2 regions of the Thiomicrorhabdus sp. Kp2 genome follow, and region 1 is predicted to be linked to the other one. Evidence: riboswitches for the same ligand, from Rfam matches in the RefSeq annotation. Region 1 holds a riboswitch; the other holds the start of a gene.
The links. Region 1 has a riboswitch for thiamine pyrophosphate ahead of thiC (phosphomethylpyrimidine synthase ThiC). Riboswitches for the same ligand answer to the same signal wherever they lie in the genome.
Positions count from the first base shown of each region.

Region 1 (7,591 bases):
TACCGTAGATGGATAGGCTATCATTTTGATTAAGAGTTGAATCCATCGTAACGGTATTTTGTTCTTGCTGTAACACTTCAACCTCCTTGAATGGCACCAACCACAACAATATTGTCATCGTCTTTTAACCACGTTGCTTTGTAGTCAGACTGTGGTAAAAACTCATCATTAAGCAATACCGCAAAAGGCGGTGTTGCCTTGTAGAACTCTAGGGCAAAGGTCATGTTTATCTCTTCTTCAAAGCTAAAGTTTTGTTGATTAATTATTATGTTCATCTTTATAACCTTGTTAATCAAAATTTAAATAAGGGTTTTCTTGAGTTACCAGGCCTGGTAAAAAGGTTAAAACTTTATCGTTATCAAAGGGTTCTGTTTTTTGCTGTGATTTTTTAATCTGTTTTATGCACTCTTCGACTATTACAGGAGCAAGCAGGTAACCATGTCTAAACAAGCCATTGATAACAAATCGGTTTTTGGTTTGATAAATTTTAGGATGATTATCCATAAAGGCTGGTCTTAACCCAGAATCTATACTTAATATTTCAGCTTCCGCAAAACCCGAATGCACACTAAAGCAAGCAGACAATAACTCTAATGCTGAGCGTACCGTTGGTCTTCGCTCATCTTCAGATTCTAATTGAGTAGCCCCAATCACAAACTGATGATTTTCCTTGGGTGCAATATAAATGGGGTATCTAGGATGCATTAAGCGTATCGGTCGATGTAATCTCACATCAGGCGCATACACCCGAACCACCTCCCCCCTTACGCCTCGAAATTGGGCTTGTTTTTGAGGTAAATCTTCCTTTAAGCCCATTCCACGACAATCAATAATAAAATCAAAACCCACTAAGGGTTTTTGGTTTACAAACACATCCTCATTCACGATATTGACATGAACATTTTTATGCCATGCCACATCATGGCGGTAAATCGTTTGCGCCATAGCCTCTAACAATTGCCGATTATCAAGCTGAGCCTCATTGGGTAAATACAGACCTTTATGAAACCTTGAGTTTAACTCTGGCTCTAACGCTTGAATTTGATTGGCACTCAATGATTCAAAACCAGTCCCCTTTAATCGGTTCTGAAACTGCTGTAAAGCGGCACTATCTTGATCAAAAGCCACAATTAAACTGCCCGCTTGTTGAAAGAAAACCGAAGCGTCTAACTTGTTAATAAACTCAGGCCAAAGCGTAAGTGCCTGCTCCCCCATTTGCATGATTTCAATATCGCAATCCGCAGACTCAGCCAAGGGGGCCAACATAGCCGCTGCCAAAAACGCAGCGCTCTGTTTGGCATCCCCCTTATCTTTGTCAAACAGAGAAACCTCATATTCATCTACTAAAGACAGGGTTAACATCCTACCAATTAAACCTGCCCCTAAAACGGCCACTTTAGGTCTTTTAGATGACTTTGGTACCATTATCACTACGCCTCCTTCTGGTAAATTTGGCTACCTGCATCCCTAAATTCTTGCGACTTCTCTTTCATGCCGACTTGAATGCTTTCTAAAGAGATCTCGGTAATTTGGCCATTTTCGCCATCGTGCAAACGTACTTTTTCTTGCTCATTGGCGTAATCACGCACTTCTTGGCTAATTTTCATAGAACAAAACTTTGGGCCACACATTGAGCAAAAATGCGCGACCTTGCCAGATTCTTGCGGAATGGTTTCATCGTGATATTCTCGTGCTCGTTCTGGGTCTAACCCTAAGTTAAATTGGTCTTCCCAGCGAAACTCAAAACGCGCTTTAGATAAGGCGTTATCTCTAATTTGTGAACCTGGGTGACCTTTGGCTAAGTCGCCCGCGTGTGCAGCAATTTTATAAGCCATTAAACCTTCTTTAACGTCTTCTTTATTAGGCAAGCCTAAATGCTCTTTGGGCGTAACATAACAAAGCATGGCACAACCATACCAACCAATATTAGCCGCACCAATACCTGAAGTAATGTGGTCGTAACCTGGCGCAATATCCGTAGTTAACGGCCCTAAAGTATAAAAAGGCGCTTCGCCACAAACATCTAATTGTTTGTCAACATTCTCTTTAATCATGTGTAATGGAATATGGCCAGGCCCCTCTATAATGACCTGCACATCATGTTTCCAAGCAATTTTGGTAAGCTCACCCAAGGTTTCTAATTCAGCAAACTGGGCTTCATCATTGGCATCGGCCACTGAACCAGGACGTAAACCATCGCCCAATGAGAAGGTAACGTCATACGCCTTCATAATCTCGCAAATGTCTTCAAAATGCGTGTATAAAAAGTTTTCTTGATGATGCGCTAAACACCATTTGGCCATAATTGAGCCACCACGAGAGACAATGCCTGTAACACGTTTAGCCGTCATTGGCACATAACGTAATAACACACCTGCGTGAATGGTAAAGTAATCCACCCCCTGCTCGGCTTGCTCAATTAAAGTATCTCTAAATACTTCCCAGGTTAAGTCTTCGGCCACACCATTTACTTTTTCCAAGGCCTGATAGATTGGTACAGTGCCAATTGGAACGGGCGAATTACGCATAATCCATTCACGGGTTTCATGAATATTACGACCCGTTGATAAATCCATCACGGTATCGGCACCCCATTTAGTTGACCAAACCAACTTTTCAACCTCTTCGGCAATAGATGAACCGACAGCCGAGTTACCAATATTGGCGTTTACTTTAATTAAAAAGTTACGCCCAATAATCATAGGTTCAGACTCTGGGTGATTAATATTACAAGGAATCACCGCTCGCCCTCGTGCCACTTCGTCACGTACAAATTCAGGAGTAATCATTTTAGGAATACTGGCACCAAAAGATTGGCCTGGGTGTTGTTGGGTGAGTTCGGCATCGGTTACTTCTAAACGAGACATATTTTCACGAATCGCAATATATTCCATCTCAGGGGTAATAATGCCTTGGCGTGCGTAATGCATTTGGGTGACGTTTTGTCCAGCTTTAGCCCGTTTTACATTGGGCAAATTATCAAAACGAATATGATCCAGCCCTTCATTAGCCAAACGGCCTTGGGTAAACTTTGAGGTGACTGATTCTAACTCTTCTACATCGCCACGAGCATCAATCCAGCTTGAACGTAATTTTGGTAAACCTTGATAAACATCAATTTTTACTTGCGGGTCGGTATAAACACCCGATGTATCGTAAACAGGAATAGCGTCATTTTTAATATACGTTGGATTATCACGGCTACCGCTAATGGTATCGCTTACCGCAATTTCACGCATCGCCACTTTAATGGGGTGCAATTTACCCGCAACATAGACTTTTTTGGAATTTGGAAAAGATTGACCCGATACATTTTGAATAAATGCTTCAGCGTCTGCACGTCTTTGGCGACGATCGGTTGTTTGGTGGTTATTGGTATTCATCACTCTGCCTTGTTTAATTGATAATAAAAAATCAAAAGGCGGAGCTCTATAGACTGTAGATTCAGATTAAGATTTCATCGTAAAAAAATTACAAATATAGCGAATAACACCTTGTTTTAAAAAGTGATCTAGCAAATTCTATTTATTTACGATTAACGTATGCCTACGTTAATCTGATTGTTCCCTTCGCTGGCATTATCCAGATCAGGTTCTACGGATCCCGCTTTCGCGATCTCAGCCTAAAGGCACTCCGACATAAATCAGGCCGTAGTATATAGCGTTTTTTCACTAAATACAAAATCATTCATACGCATAAATATTTATGTAACGCTATAATGGCTCCCATCTAAAAGCTAGACACTTTTGTCCTTTTACAGTAATCATCTATTTTTTAAAGGTAGTTTCCATGTGTGATTCAAATATCAACCCTGCGCTTAAAAAGGGTTGTACCCGACATATAAAACTTCAACATATCCTCTTAACCCTAATAACATTTACAACATTTAACACCTACGCGGCCACCACGTTTAATCATCAAACCTGTAATAACTTGTTAGAAGGCGAAGCAAATAAGGTATGCCATGAGGCTTTAAAAGGTGACACTGCAGCGGGTTATGCCATGTCTAGATTGTTTGCTGACCCTAAAAATGGTCCATTGGTCAACCTAGATTATGCCTATTTTTGGCATATTAAACTGGCTCGACTAGTTCTCAAAGAAAACTTAACTGACTCTGCCTACATTGACATTCTTTACAATACAGGCGTGTTATATAACGACGGACTTGGCACAGAAAAAAATCTAAAAAAAGCGTTTTATTGGTTTAGTCAAGCGGCTGAAAAAGGCCATGCACTAGCAATGCTTCAAGTCGCCTTGGCCTATGAAAACGGCATTACAGTTCCAAAAGATATTAAGCAAGGGTTAGTATGGCTAAATAAAGCCGTTGATTTACAGAATCCAGATGCACAAATTGTCATGGCGCAAAAATACATGCTTGGTAAAGATATTGAAGAAAACCAGACAAAAGCGATTGAGTTATTAAACGCGGCGGCTGAAAATAATTCAGCTAAAGCCAACTTTATCTTAGGTAACTTTTATTTAGCTAACGCAAGTAACGCAGAACTTACGAACCTTAACAAGGCTATAAATCATTTTGGAAACAGCTGTAAACTCAACTTTTTATTAGGTTGTAAACGATATTACGAGTTAGATACTCAAGCCAAGAGTTCAAATAACATATTGAATCCTGAGTATTAACTGTGCAAAACAGATGACACCATTAAAATAAATCCGTAAAATCAACTCTCAAATTTTTTCCACTTTTTTAAAATGCAAATTACGGGTTAACCCATGTTTAAAATTGAAGATATCGATCCAATCCATTACCGCAAACAAACACGAAAAGCGACACTCATCGTGATGGGCATTTTTATTGTTATCGGCTTTATTACGGCCACCCTCGCAGTGAAATGGTTTGGTGAATATTCAAGTAATCATTTGGTATTAAACTTTATGGGGGCGTTTGTTGGGCTATTAATTACCGCGGCCATTGTAAAAGCTTACTTAGCTGATCAAGCGTGGATGAAAGAAGCTATTTACGCTTGGCGCCTAAAGCGTAACCTTATGTATATTTCCAATACACTCGCAAATATTAAAGAAGCGGTTGAAAGTGGCGATGAACAAGCGATGAAAATCTTGCGCTTTTACCATTTGGGTTTAGAGCAAATGCATAAACTTGAAGATAACAACCACGCCCTGATTGATATTTTGGCTGAAAAAAATGCGCTTGAAACCACTCTCAATGAAAAAGGCATTGATTTAAATCAAATCGAATTTGATTTTAAGTGGACCGATGATTACAAGAGTCACTAAATCCGTCTTTATCTGAAAACTGTAATAGCTAGATTTGCTTTTCCCATACAAATAAGGCGCAAAAAAATAACAAAATTGCGTCTTTATTTAACTCTACCAGGCCTGGTTATTTATCAAAAACACTGTTTTTTTGAACTTATAAACCCAAATACATTCTTAACAAACAGTGACAATACTTTATACAAAACAAAGTAAAAAGAATTAAGACACATAATATAACCCATTGAAATACCTAAATAATAACCTAAAAATCCATCACTCAATACTTTCTTTATTTTCTTGATGCTCTAATAAATCTACTTGCTTTATTTATTTAAATCACTAATCTGAAATTAAGGAAACATTAGCTACCTCTAATATTAATCACAATGATTAGAGCAACTGAACAGGTTTCCAAACGACAATTAAAACATAGGAGTTTTACTCATGATGCAACGTAGATCATTTTTAAAAAATAGTTTAGCAGTGGGCACAGCAGTCATTGCTGCAAACGCTGGTTTATTAACACCAACACAGGTATTAGCAGATTGGAATAAAAAGGCATTCTCGGCTAAAAGCACGGATGATGCACTGAGTAGTGTCTTTGGTTCAACAAGCACCACGGAATCGGCAGACATTAAATTAAAAGCACCCGCTATTGCCGAAAATGGTGCGGTAACACCCGTAACCGTTGATGCTTCATCCATTGATGGCGTAGAGTCAATTGCCATTATGGCAAGCAAAAATCCTATGCCTTTAGTGTGTGAATATACCTTTGGCGCTGGAGCAGTCGGTTACGTCTCTACCCGAATTAAGATGGGACAAACCATGAATGTTATTGCTGTTGTAAAAGCTGGCGGTAAGCTACTTAAAGCAGAACAAGAAGTCAAAGTAACCATTGGTGGTTGTGGTGGTTAATTAAACACCCTATTTACATACTTACATAAAAAATACTCAATTCGTAAAAGGATAATGATATGACTATTAAAATTAGAATGCGCGGTAAATCAAAAGCGGGTGTTGCGGAAGTAAAAGCCCTTATCAAACACCCTATGGAATCTGGTGTTCGCATGAACAAAAAAACAGGTAAACCTTATCCCGCTAAATACATTGATATGGTAGAAGTATTAGTGAACGACAAGAAAGCGGTTGATGCACAATGGTCTGGAGCTGTTTCTGCCAATCCATATATGGCGGTACAAGTTAAGGCTAACGCTGGTGATAAAGTCACTGTTAACCTAACAGACAATACGGGTGAAAAAGGTACTGAGTCTATTACTCTAAAATAATCCGTTACTCAAAAAGTTAAACCGTAGCTACCAGGCCTGGTAACTACGGTTTTTTTTATTAACTCAAAAATGATTACACCGACTGACTAAACAACGATGATTATTCTAACCAGAGTATTAACCACGATTTTTCCAAAGTTTAGATACCGCTCTATCACTTCCCAAACCAGCCACAATCAAACATAACAAGCCAATTACCCCAAATAAAACAACGGGTAAAAGCCCCGCCATTTGATTAATTTGTATTGAAAAATACAGCGCAACAGAAGCAATAATTAAAAATAAAAACCCCATAACAACTAAAATTTTGCGGTGGGATGAATGGTAAACATAATCACCATTATCATCAGGGTCTTCAAACCAATTCAGGATTGGAGAAAATAGTTTACTCATTATCTCTTTCATAATTTCTAACGCGTATTTACGCAACTCCTTAACTAAAATAATAATTCACTTGGATACATAAGAACTGTCTCACTTTCAAAAAGCGAACTGGCTTTTCAAACCTAAATCAGTTTACCTCAAAGAGCGACTTGAATAATACAAACTATAGGTAAACTCAAGTTGAAGCAAAACAATACAGAAGAACTGAACTAATCGTTCTAAACCTAAAGCCCTTTATGTACTAAACGTCGATTTAATTCAGATAAAGCGGCATCTAACGCATCAGTAACATCAACAAACTCATCTAACAACTTATCTTTTTCTTTAAGCTCATCAATTGATAAAGGTGTTTTTGAATTCATCATTACGATAGCCATTTCAACCAACTGATGTTGTTTTACATGTAATTCATTAACCTTTAAAAATTCTGGCATCGTTGAAATAGAGGGTTCATTCTGAATCAATACCGCCAAACTTTTACCTACCTCACAGCTAACTGGATTGGTAGCCCTTTCCATATCCAAGGTGGTGGGTATGCCATTTAAAAAAGTTTGAACACTGGTTCTCCAGACCCGCATATTTCTTCGTACGTCTACCAACTTAACACCAAACGCTTCTTCAGAATCTTGAATCAGTTTTTCCGCCTCAACTTCATCAATGACAAACTGACTGGTTTCATCCGTTAA
Region 1 covers NZ_ARWI01000001.1:274,454-282,044, forward strand. The annotation lists gene A379_RS01340 (thiazole synthase) at 1-46, opposite strand, end outside; gene thiS (sulfur carrier protein ThiS) at 78-275, opposite strand; gene A379_RS01350 (FAD-dependent oxidoreductase) at 289-1,425, opposite strand; gene thiC (phosphomethylpyrimidine synthase ThiC) at 1,431-3,383, opposite strand; TPP riboswitch at 3,548-3,646, opposite strand; gene A379_RS01360 (tetratricopeptide repeat protein) at 3,790-4,638, shown strand; gene A379_RS01365 (DUF3087 family protein) at 4,732-5,253, shown strand; gene soxY (thiosulfate oxidation carrier protein SoxY) at 5,683-6,150, shown strand; gene soxZ (thiosulfate oxidation carrier complex protein SoxZ) at 6,210-6,521, shown strand; gene A379_RS01380 (hypothetical protein) at 6,639-6,914, opposite strand; gene A379_RS01385 (methyl-accepting chemotaxis protein) at 7,130-7,591, opposite strand, start outside.

Region 2 (7,591 bases), 2.2 Mb from region 1:
TGTGTTTCGACAACACGTCCTAAATTAGCTATATCGTTATTAAATAGTTCTACAAGTTGTTCAAAGCTAAATGAACCTAGGTTTTGACCGTTTCTTGCACGAACATTGACACTGCCCTCTTCCATCTCTTGATCACCTACAACCAAGATATATGGAACACGTTGCATTGTGTGTTCGCGAATTTTAAACCCAACCTTCTCATTTCTCAAGTCCGAATCGACTCTAAACCCATGTTTTTTCAATTTTTTAGTCATTTCGACCACATATTCATTGTGGACTTCTGAAATTGGCGCCATTACAGCTTGAACTGGAGCCAACCAAGTTGGGAAACGACCTTCGTAATGTTCAATCAAAATACCCACAAAACGCTCTAGTGAACCTAAGATGGCACGGTGAATCATGACAGGATGGTGTTTTTCATTATCTTGACCAACATAAACCGCATTCAAGCGTTCAGCTTGGGTCATTGAGAAATCAAGCTGAATGGTACCACACTGCCATACACGTCCAATACAGTCTTTTAATTGAAACTCAATTTTAGGGCCATAAAATGCACCTTCGCCTGGCTGTAATTTGTAATCTAAACCTGCATCTTTTAACGTTGCTTCTAGTGCAGATTCGGCTAAATCCCAAACATCATCCGCACCTACACGCTGTTCTGGACGAGTTGAAAACTTTACTGCAATATTGTCAAAACCAAAATCCGCATAGGTTTCAAATACTAAATCAATACAAGCTTGTACTTCTTCTTTAATCTGTTCTTCTGTACAGAAAATATGTGCATCATCTTGGGTAAATGAACGAACGCGCATCAAACCATGCAATGTTCCAGATGGTTCATTACGATGTACCGTACCAAATTCAGCAATACGGATAGGTAAATCACGGTAACTGGTTAAATGACGGTTATAAACCTGAATATGCCCTGGGCAGTTCATTGGTTTAACCGCGTAATCTCGGTTATCCGTCTCGGTAGTGAACATATTGTCTTTAAATTTATCCCAGTGCCCTGACTTCTCCCATAAAGAACGATCAAGAATCAGTGGTGTGCGAATTTCATCATAATCATTCGCTACTAACTGACCACGCATATACTCTTCTACAATGCGGTATAAAGTCATTCCTTTAGGGTGCCAAAATGCCATACCAGGTGCTAAATCTTCAACGTGGAATAAATCAAGCGTTTTACCTAACTTACGGTGATCACGCTTTTCAGCCTCTTCCATCATATGTAAGTAATCTTTTAAAGATTGCTTATCTGGGAAAGCGACACCATAAATACGTTGTAACATTTTATTGTCTGAGTTACCGCGCCAGTATGCGCCTGCAACATGAGTGAGTTTTAATGCTTTAACAAAACTCATATTTGGCACATGTGGCCCAACACACATATCCACATACTCTTCGTGAAAATAAAAACCAAACTCTGTTTCATTCGGCAGATCACGAATCAATTCTAATTTGTACTCTTCACCACGAGACTCAAACGTTGCAACCGCTTCATCACGTGATAGCATTTTCTTAACAACAGGGTATTTTGTTTTAGCCAATTCCAACATACGCTTTTCAATTTTCTTTAAATCTTCTGGCGTAATTTTGTAATCCATATCAACGTCATAATAAAAACCATTCTCAATGACTGGGCCAATAGCCATTTTGACATCTGGATATAATTGTTTTAACGCATGGCCTAACAAATGAGCACATGAATGGCGCATAATATGTAGACCATCTTCATCTCGCATGGTAATAATTTCTAAACTTGCATCTTCAGAGATTAAATCACTCGCATCTTTAAGCTGACCATTAACACGCCCCGCTACCGTCGCTTTCGCCAGTCCCGTTCCAATGCTTTCAGCCACTTGCATAACTGATATAGCTTGATCAAACTCTTTAGTAGAACCGTCTGGTAACGTAATGATTGGCATAGATTTAGTCTCTTTGTCTGTAAAAATTACAAGGTTTAAAAATTAAGCCCGTTATTTTAGCATTTTCTTATACGCTTTATCTAGACTTTACATACACATAAAATAATTATGTATAACATTTGCTCCAAACAAAAAACCACCAGGCCTGGTGGTTTCTTTTTATACACGCTCAACTCGTTGAAAAAACGACTATAAACAGGATTATATTCCCATTTTTTCAGCCTCTGCATATGCCTGCTGTGCAAACTCATCATATTTATCTATAGAAAGGTCAAAATAAGCCAAGGCATCCAATAACTTTTTAGAAGGCATCTCTCTCTCTTCATCGGTGATATCTGCAATGCCATTATCAATACCAAGTCTAAAAACCGCTTGTTCTGCTAAGAATGTTAAATAAGCGTAAGACTGACAGCTTTCCTCCGCTTTCTCTGGATTGTGATGAAATGCCACTCCGATAATGGTTTCTTTAGAGAAATTCCATTGTTGTAACAAGCGAGCACTCATCAAAGCGTGATAAGTACCAAAAACTTTATTTTCGGCTAATGCTAATTTAGAAATATCATAATCTGTTAGTTTAATCACTTCCAAGTACTTTTCTCTGTCCTCAGTGGCCAATAAATACACACCAATATCACGCATTAAAGCCGCTAAAAAAGCCTCTCCTGAATCAAGCCCGAAAAATATTGCCATCTTCTGAGCGACCAATGCTGATAAAAAGGCATGTTTCAAAAAGAACGCATCACTAAACGGTGGTTTACGTCTAAAAGAGGTTTGATAGTGTATTAAATGTGCAATCAAACGCATCTCTTTTAAACCAATAATGGTCACGGCATCCGCTAAATCATTGACCTCATTCCCTGTCATATACTTAGCGCTATTGGCCATTTTTATTAGACCTGCCACTAATCGAGGGTCTTGTGCAATTAACTGAACAATATTCTCCATCGGCAAGTTTTCATTCTCATTTAATGCCTGCTCTAGTCGCATAAGAGCATCAGGAAAATATGGCAACTCATCCAACGACTTTAAGCGCTCCATAATCTCTTTACTGATATTTGGTTTTACATCTTCAGCCATCCAAAAACCCTTTAGTTAAATACAACCTACACACTTTTTATTAAAAATAAGACCTATCCTAAGCCATTTCCATTTTATACAAATTTCAGGTACAATCCGCACAAATTTTAAAACATAAGCGTTAACACTAAGGCTTTAAATACTAAAGCTTTAGTTTGCCAGGGGTGGTCAATTAAGACCTGAGATTTCGAGACACTGAAAGACCCTTTGAACCTGATCCAGATAATACTGGCGTAGGAACGGCACACACGATCAATTTGTTAAAAATAAGCTGGGATTCTGACTGCAATCAGAAACCCTTGCACTCTATTTTTTCCATCACCTCATGTGTTCTTATTCCTCGTCAAAAGGAAAGACCATGACCAATAAATTAACACCCATCTCATTGGCTGTTTTAACCGCACTTTCAGCAAGCCCTGTTTTTTCAGAAGAACTTGCCCCTGTTATAGTGAGTGCCGATTTACGTGAAACCACTGAACAAGACATCCCTGCAAGTGTAGATATAAAAACCCAAGCAGAACTACAAGATCAAGGTGCTACACACTTTGATGATGTTTTATTAAAAACACCTAATGTTAACTTCTCAGGCCAAAGCTCTCGGGCTCGTCATATTCAAATTCGAGGAATGGGTGAACGTGATGAATATACTGGTGCACCCAATTCAAGCGTAGGTTTTGCGATTGACGATATCGATTTCAGCGGAATAGGCATGACGGGCAATTTATTTGATGTTAAACAGGTAGAAGTTTTACGTGGGCCGCAAAATACCCGTTACGGTCAAAGTGCCATTGGTGGTTTAATTAATATCAAAACCAATGACCCTACTCCTTATGAAGAAGGTATGGCTGAAATTTCACTGGGCGAAGACAATCTACAAGAACTAGGCATTATGACAAGTGGCCCAATCAATTCAAAAGAAAATGCACCACAATACCGTCTAGCTATCTTTAATCACAGTAGCGATGGTTTTCGTACAAACGAAACCTTAGATAGAACAGATACCAATGGTCGTGATGAACTCACTTTACGCGGCAAAATGCGTTTTTTCCCAGACTCGGATACGACTGTAGATATCACTGTATTACATGCTGATTTAAATAATGGGTATGATGCGTGGTCTCGTGATAACTCTTTCACAACATTGTCAGACCAACCTGGTAAAGATTCCCAACTTTCAAATGCTGGTTCTTTAAAACTTGAGTCAAAGGCAAATCCAAACTTTATATTTACCAGTAATACGGGGCTTGCCAACTCTGACATGCTTTACAGCTATGATGAAGACTGGATGGCCGACACTTCAAGCTACGATGAAGGAACATATAAAAATAGTAAACATCGAAGAAGTTTTACTCAAGATTTACGATTAATTTCTACTGAAAACTCTAAAATTTTCAACCAATCAACCGACTGGCTTATTGGAGCTTACTTCTCTCATTTAGAAGAGGAAAACTCGTTTAAAGAAAGGTACTACTCTTTAGCCTATGCAGAAACATACAATACTGATGCGAAAAGCGATTTTATTCACAATAAAGTCGCCGTTTATGGTCAGTTAGATCAAGCAATAAATCAAAAGACCAAACTAACATACAGTCTAAGGGTAGAAAGAAACATTCAAGATTTTAATGAACAAAAAGAGCTTACAGGAACCTATCCTGCTAGCTTACCCTTTTCAACTAATACAGACGAAACACTCTGGGGTGGTTCAATTCACTACTCTTATAAATATAATGACCAACATACTGCATTTGCTGGTGTAACAAGAGGTTACAAAGCAGGTGGGTTTAAAACAGGTACAGGTGGTCAAGGGGATAATACTGAATTCCATTCTGAAACCTTATTTAATTATGAGATAGGCTTAAAATCTGTTTATTCGAAATACAACCTAACAACATCAACCAACTTTTTTTACATGGATAGATACAATCCACAATTTGATGGTTACATTTACGAAAATGGCATCTATACTTTTTTCACTGAAAACCTTGACAATGCCACTAACTACGGACTTGAGTCAGAGTTTAACTGGCAAGCAACCCCACACTTCAATCTATATGGCAGCGTTGGGTTAATTCAGACCGATGTCAATGGAACACCCGTGAGTGCCGACTTTGAAGTTTCAGATCGAGAGCAGGCACACGCTCCAAACTACCAAATAAATTTTGGCGCAAAGTATAGAAATACAAACGGCATGTATATTCAGGCTGACATTACTGCTGTTGATAAATTCTATTTTGACAATGTACACAGTGTTGAATCAAACTCTTACCATCTAGTTAATGCCCGCTTAGGTTATGAAAACAAAGACTATGAAGTCTATTTATGGGGTAAAAACCTAATGGATGAACGTTATGCAACTAGAGGTTTCGAAAATTTCTTTGGTGCACCAAATGTTGACAGCTTTATTAAACTTGGCGACCCTCGTCAAATTGGTATTACTGGTAGAGTTTATTTTTAATAAACCGTTTAAAGTTAAGGGCTCATAATGAGCCTTTTTTTGGAGTCTGCATAAATGAAAATTTCCGTTGATATAAGCCTCTACCCTTTACAAGAAAACTACAGAGAAGCGATCAAGATATTTATTCATCAAATTGAACAGATGCCTAATGTAGAGTTAACCGCCAATTCAATGAGTACAACTCTGTTTGGCGATTACACTGACATTATGCCATTCTTAAAACAAGCCATGCTGACAACGCTCAACGAGATACCAGAAAGTGTATTTGTTGTTAAGCTCTCTGGTGGCTGTCATTAAAACTGTTGTTAAATAAACGTATTAAAGAGAATATTATGCCTAAAATCCAAGGATATGAATCCCATGCAGTAGAGTATGACCAGTGGTTTACTGAAAACCCTGAAATACGTAACGCGGAAATTAAAGCTATTAAAACCCTACAGCCATTGGGAAAAGGTATTGAAATTGGTGCTGGAAGTGGTCAATTTACTCTTCCTTTACAAATAGATACAGGTATTGAACCATCACCAGCAATGCGTAATTTAGCCAAAGCTAAAGGGATAGATTTAATTGATGGTGTTGCTGAAAACCTGCCAATAGAAGACGGGCAATATGACTTTGCCATTTTTATTACCTCAACTTGCTTTTTAGATAGTCCATTAAAAGCTTATCAAGAAGCGGCACGAGTAACCAAAGATAACGGCAAAATCATTATTGCCTTTTTAGAAAAAAACTCTGAACTGGGCAAAGTTTATGAAGAACATAAAGCAGACAGCCCTTTTTATTGTGATGCCACATTTTATAGCTATGCCGATATTGAATCTCTTTTAAGCCAAGCAGGTTATAAAAACTTCAAGAGCATGCAAACCGTATTGCCTGAAAATGAATCACAAAAAACAAATGATGTTTTAGCTGGCCATGACCAAGGCGCGTTTGTAGTAATCTCTGCCGAAAAATAAGGAATAAAAAATGAAAGTCTCTGTCGAAATTAGCATGTACCCATTACAAGAAGAGTACTGCCAGCCAATTATTGATTTTATTGACCGCCTCGAACAACAAGCTAACGTTAGTATTCAACGTAATAGCATGTCTACACATATCTATGGTAATTATCACGATGTAATGAATACTCTGGATTCAGAAATGCTTAAGGTGCTTGAACAAATTCCTGAAACGGTCTTTGTCATCAAATTAATTGGTACTGACCGTGAAAAAGCAGTGATTAACGCTTGTGAGTAATGAATTATTAAATGCTATTTTACAAGCATTTTTAGCCCAATCCGGCTGGGAATGGTTGGCTGCAAGTTTGGGAATTCTCTATGTTATTCTTGCCGCCAAAGAATCTGTTTGGTGCTGGCCTGCGGCCTTTATTAGTACATTAATTTATACCGCGTTATTTTGGGAAGGACAACTCCCCATGCAAGCGCTTTTAAACTTTTACTATATGGGGATGGCGATTTATGGCTTTTTTCTTTGGAAAAAACAGTCTTCAGATAATAACTCAGTAAACATTAGCTCACGCTCATTTAAGTTCCATGCCACTTATATCTTAGCAGGCCTGGTAATTACTTTAATAATTGGTTTTTATCTAGCAAGCATTCCAGAAACTCGCTTTCCTTACTTAGACGCTCTTGTAATGGTATTTTCCATTATGACAACCGTCTTAATGGCGAGAAAAGTGATAGAGAACTGGCTTTACTGGATAGTTATTGATTCCTTTGCCATTGCACTATATTGGCAGACGGGATTTTATGTCACTATCGTCATGTTTTTGGTTTACTTAGTTTTGGCAGTGTATGGCTACAGTAATTGGTTAAAACTAAAAACACCTTTGGTTAAAGATTAAAAAAGCCAAATCAGCCAGTGAACAACTCTGGCTGATTCATCCACTTTTCAAAATCTGTCTCTCCCAACGCATTCATTAAATAAAACAATACTCGGTAAACATATCTCTGCTCTTCTATTAGTTGTATTCTTTGACCTGTAATAGAAACGTATTTACTGCAAAACACCTGCGCTTGCTCAGCCGTTAATAGATATTCAAGAATTACGAAATCCAATTCTATGGGTGCAAAAACATAAGCATCTAAATCAAATACACCAACTAACTGTCCATCCTGAATTGCAAACTGAT
Region 2 covers NZ_ARWI01000001.1:2,441,443-2,449,033, reverse strand. The annotation lists gene thrS (threonine--tRNA ligase) at 1-1,928, opposite strand, end outside; gene A379_RS11010 (HDOD domain-containing protein) at 2,130-3,005, opposite strand; TPP riboswitch at 3,156-3,263, shown strand; gene A379_RS11005 (TonB-dependent receptor) at 3,364-5,460, shown strand; gene A379_RS11000 (YkoF family thiamine/hydroxymethylpyrimidine-binding protein) at 5,515-5,757, shown strand; gene A379_RS10995 (class I SAM-dependent methyltransferase) at 5,793-6,416, shown strand; gene A379_RS10990 (YkoF family thiamine/hydroxymethylpyrimidine-binding protein) at 6,427-6,696, shown strand; gene pnuC (nicotinamide riboside transporter PnuC) at 6,689-7,303, shown strand; gene A379_RS12850 (hypothetical protein) at 7,314-7,591, opposite strand, start outside.
Region 2: linked by a shared signal. The riboswitch ahead of A379_RS11005 (TonB-dependent receptor) and the one ahead of thiC (phosphomethylpyrimidine synthase ThiC) in region 1 are both predicted to bind thiamine pyrophosphate.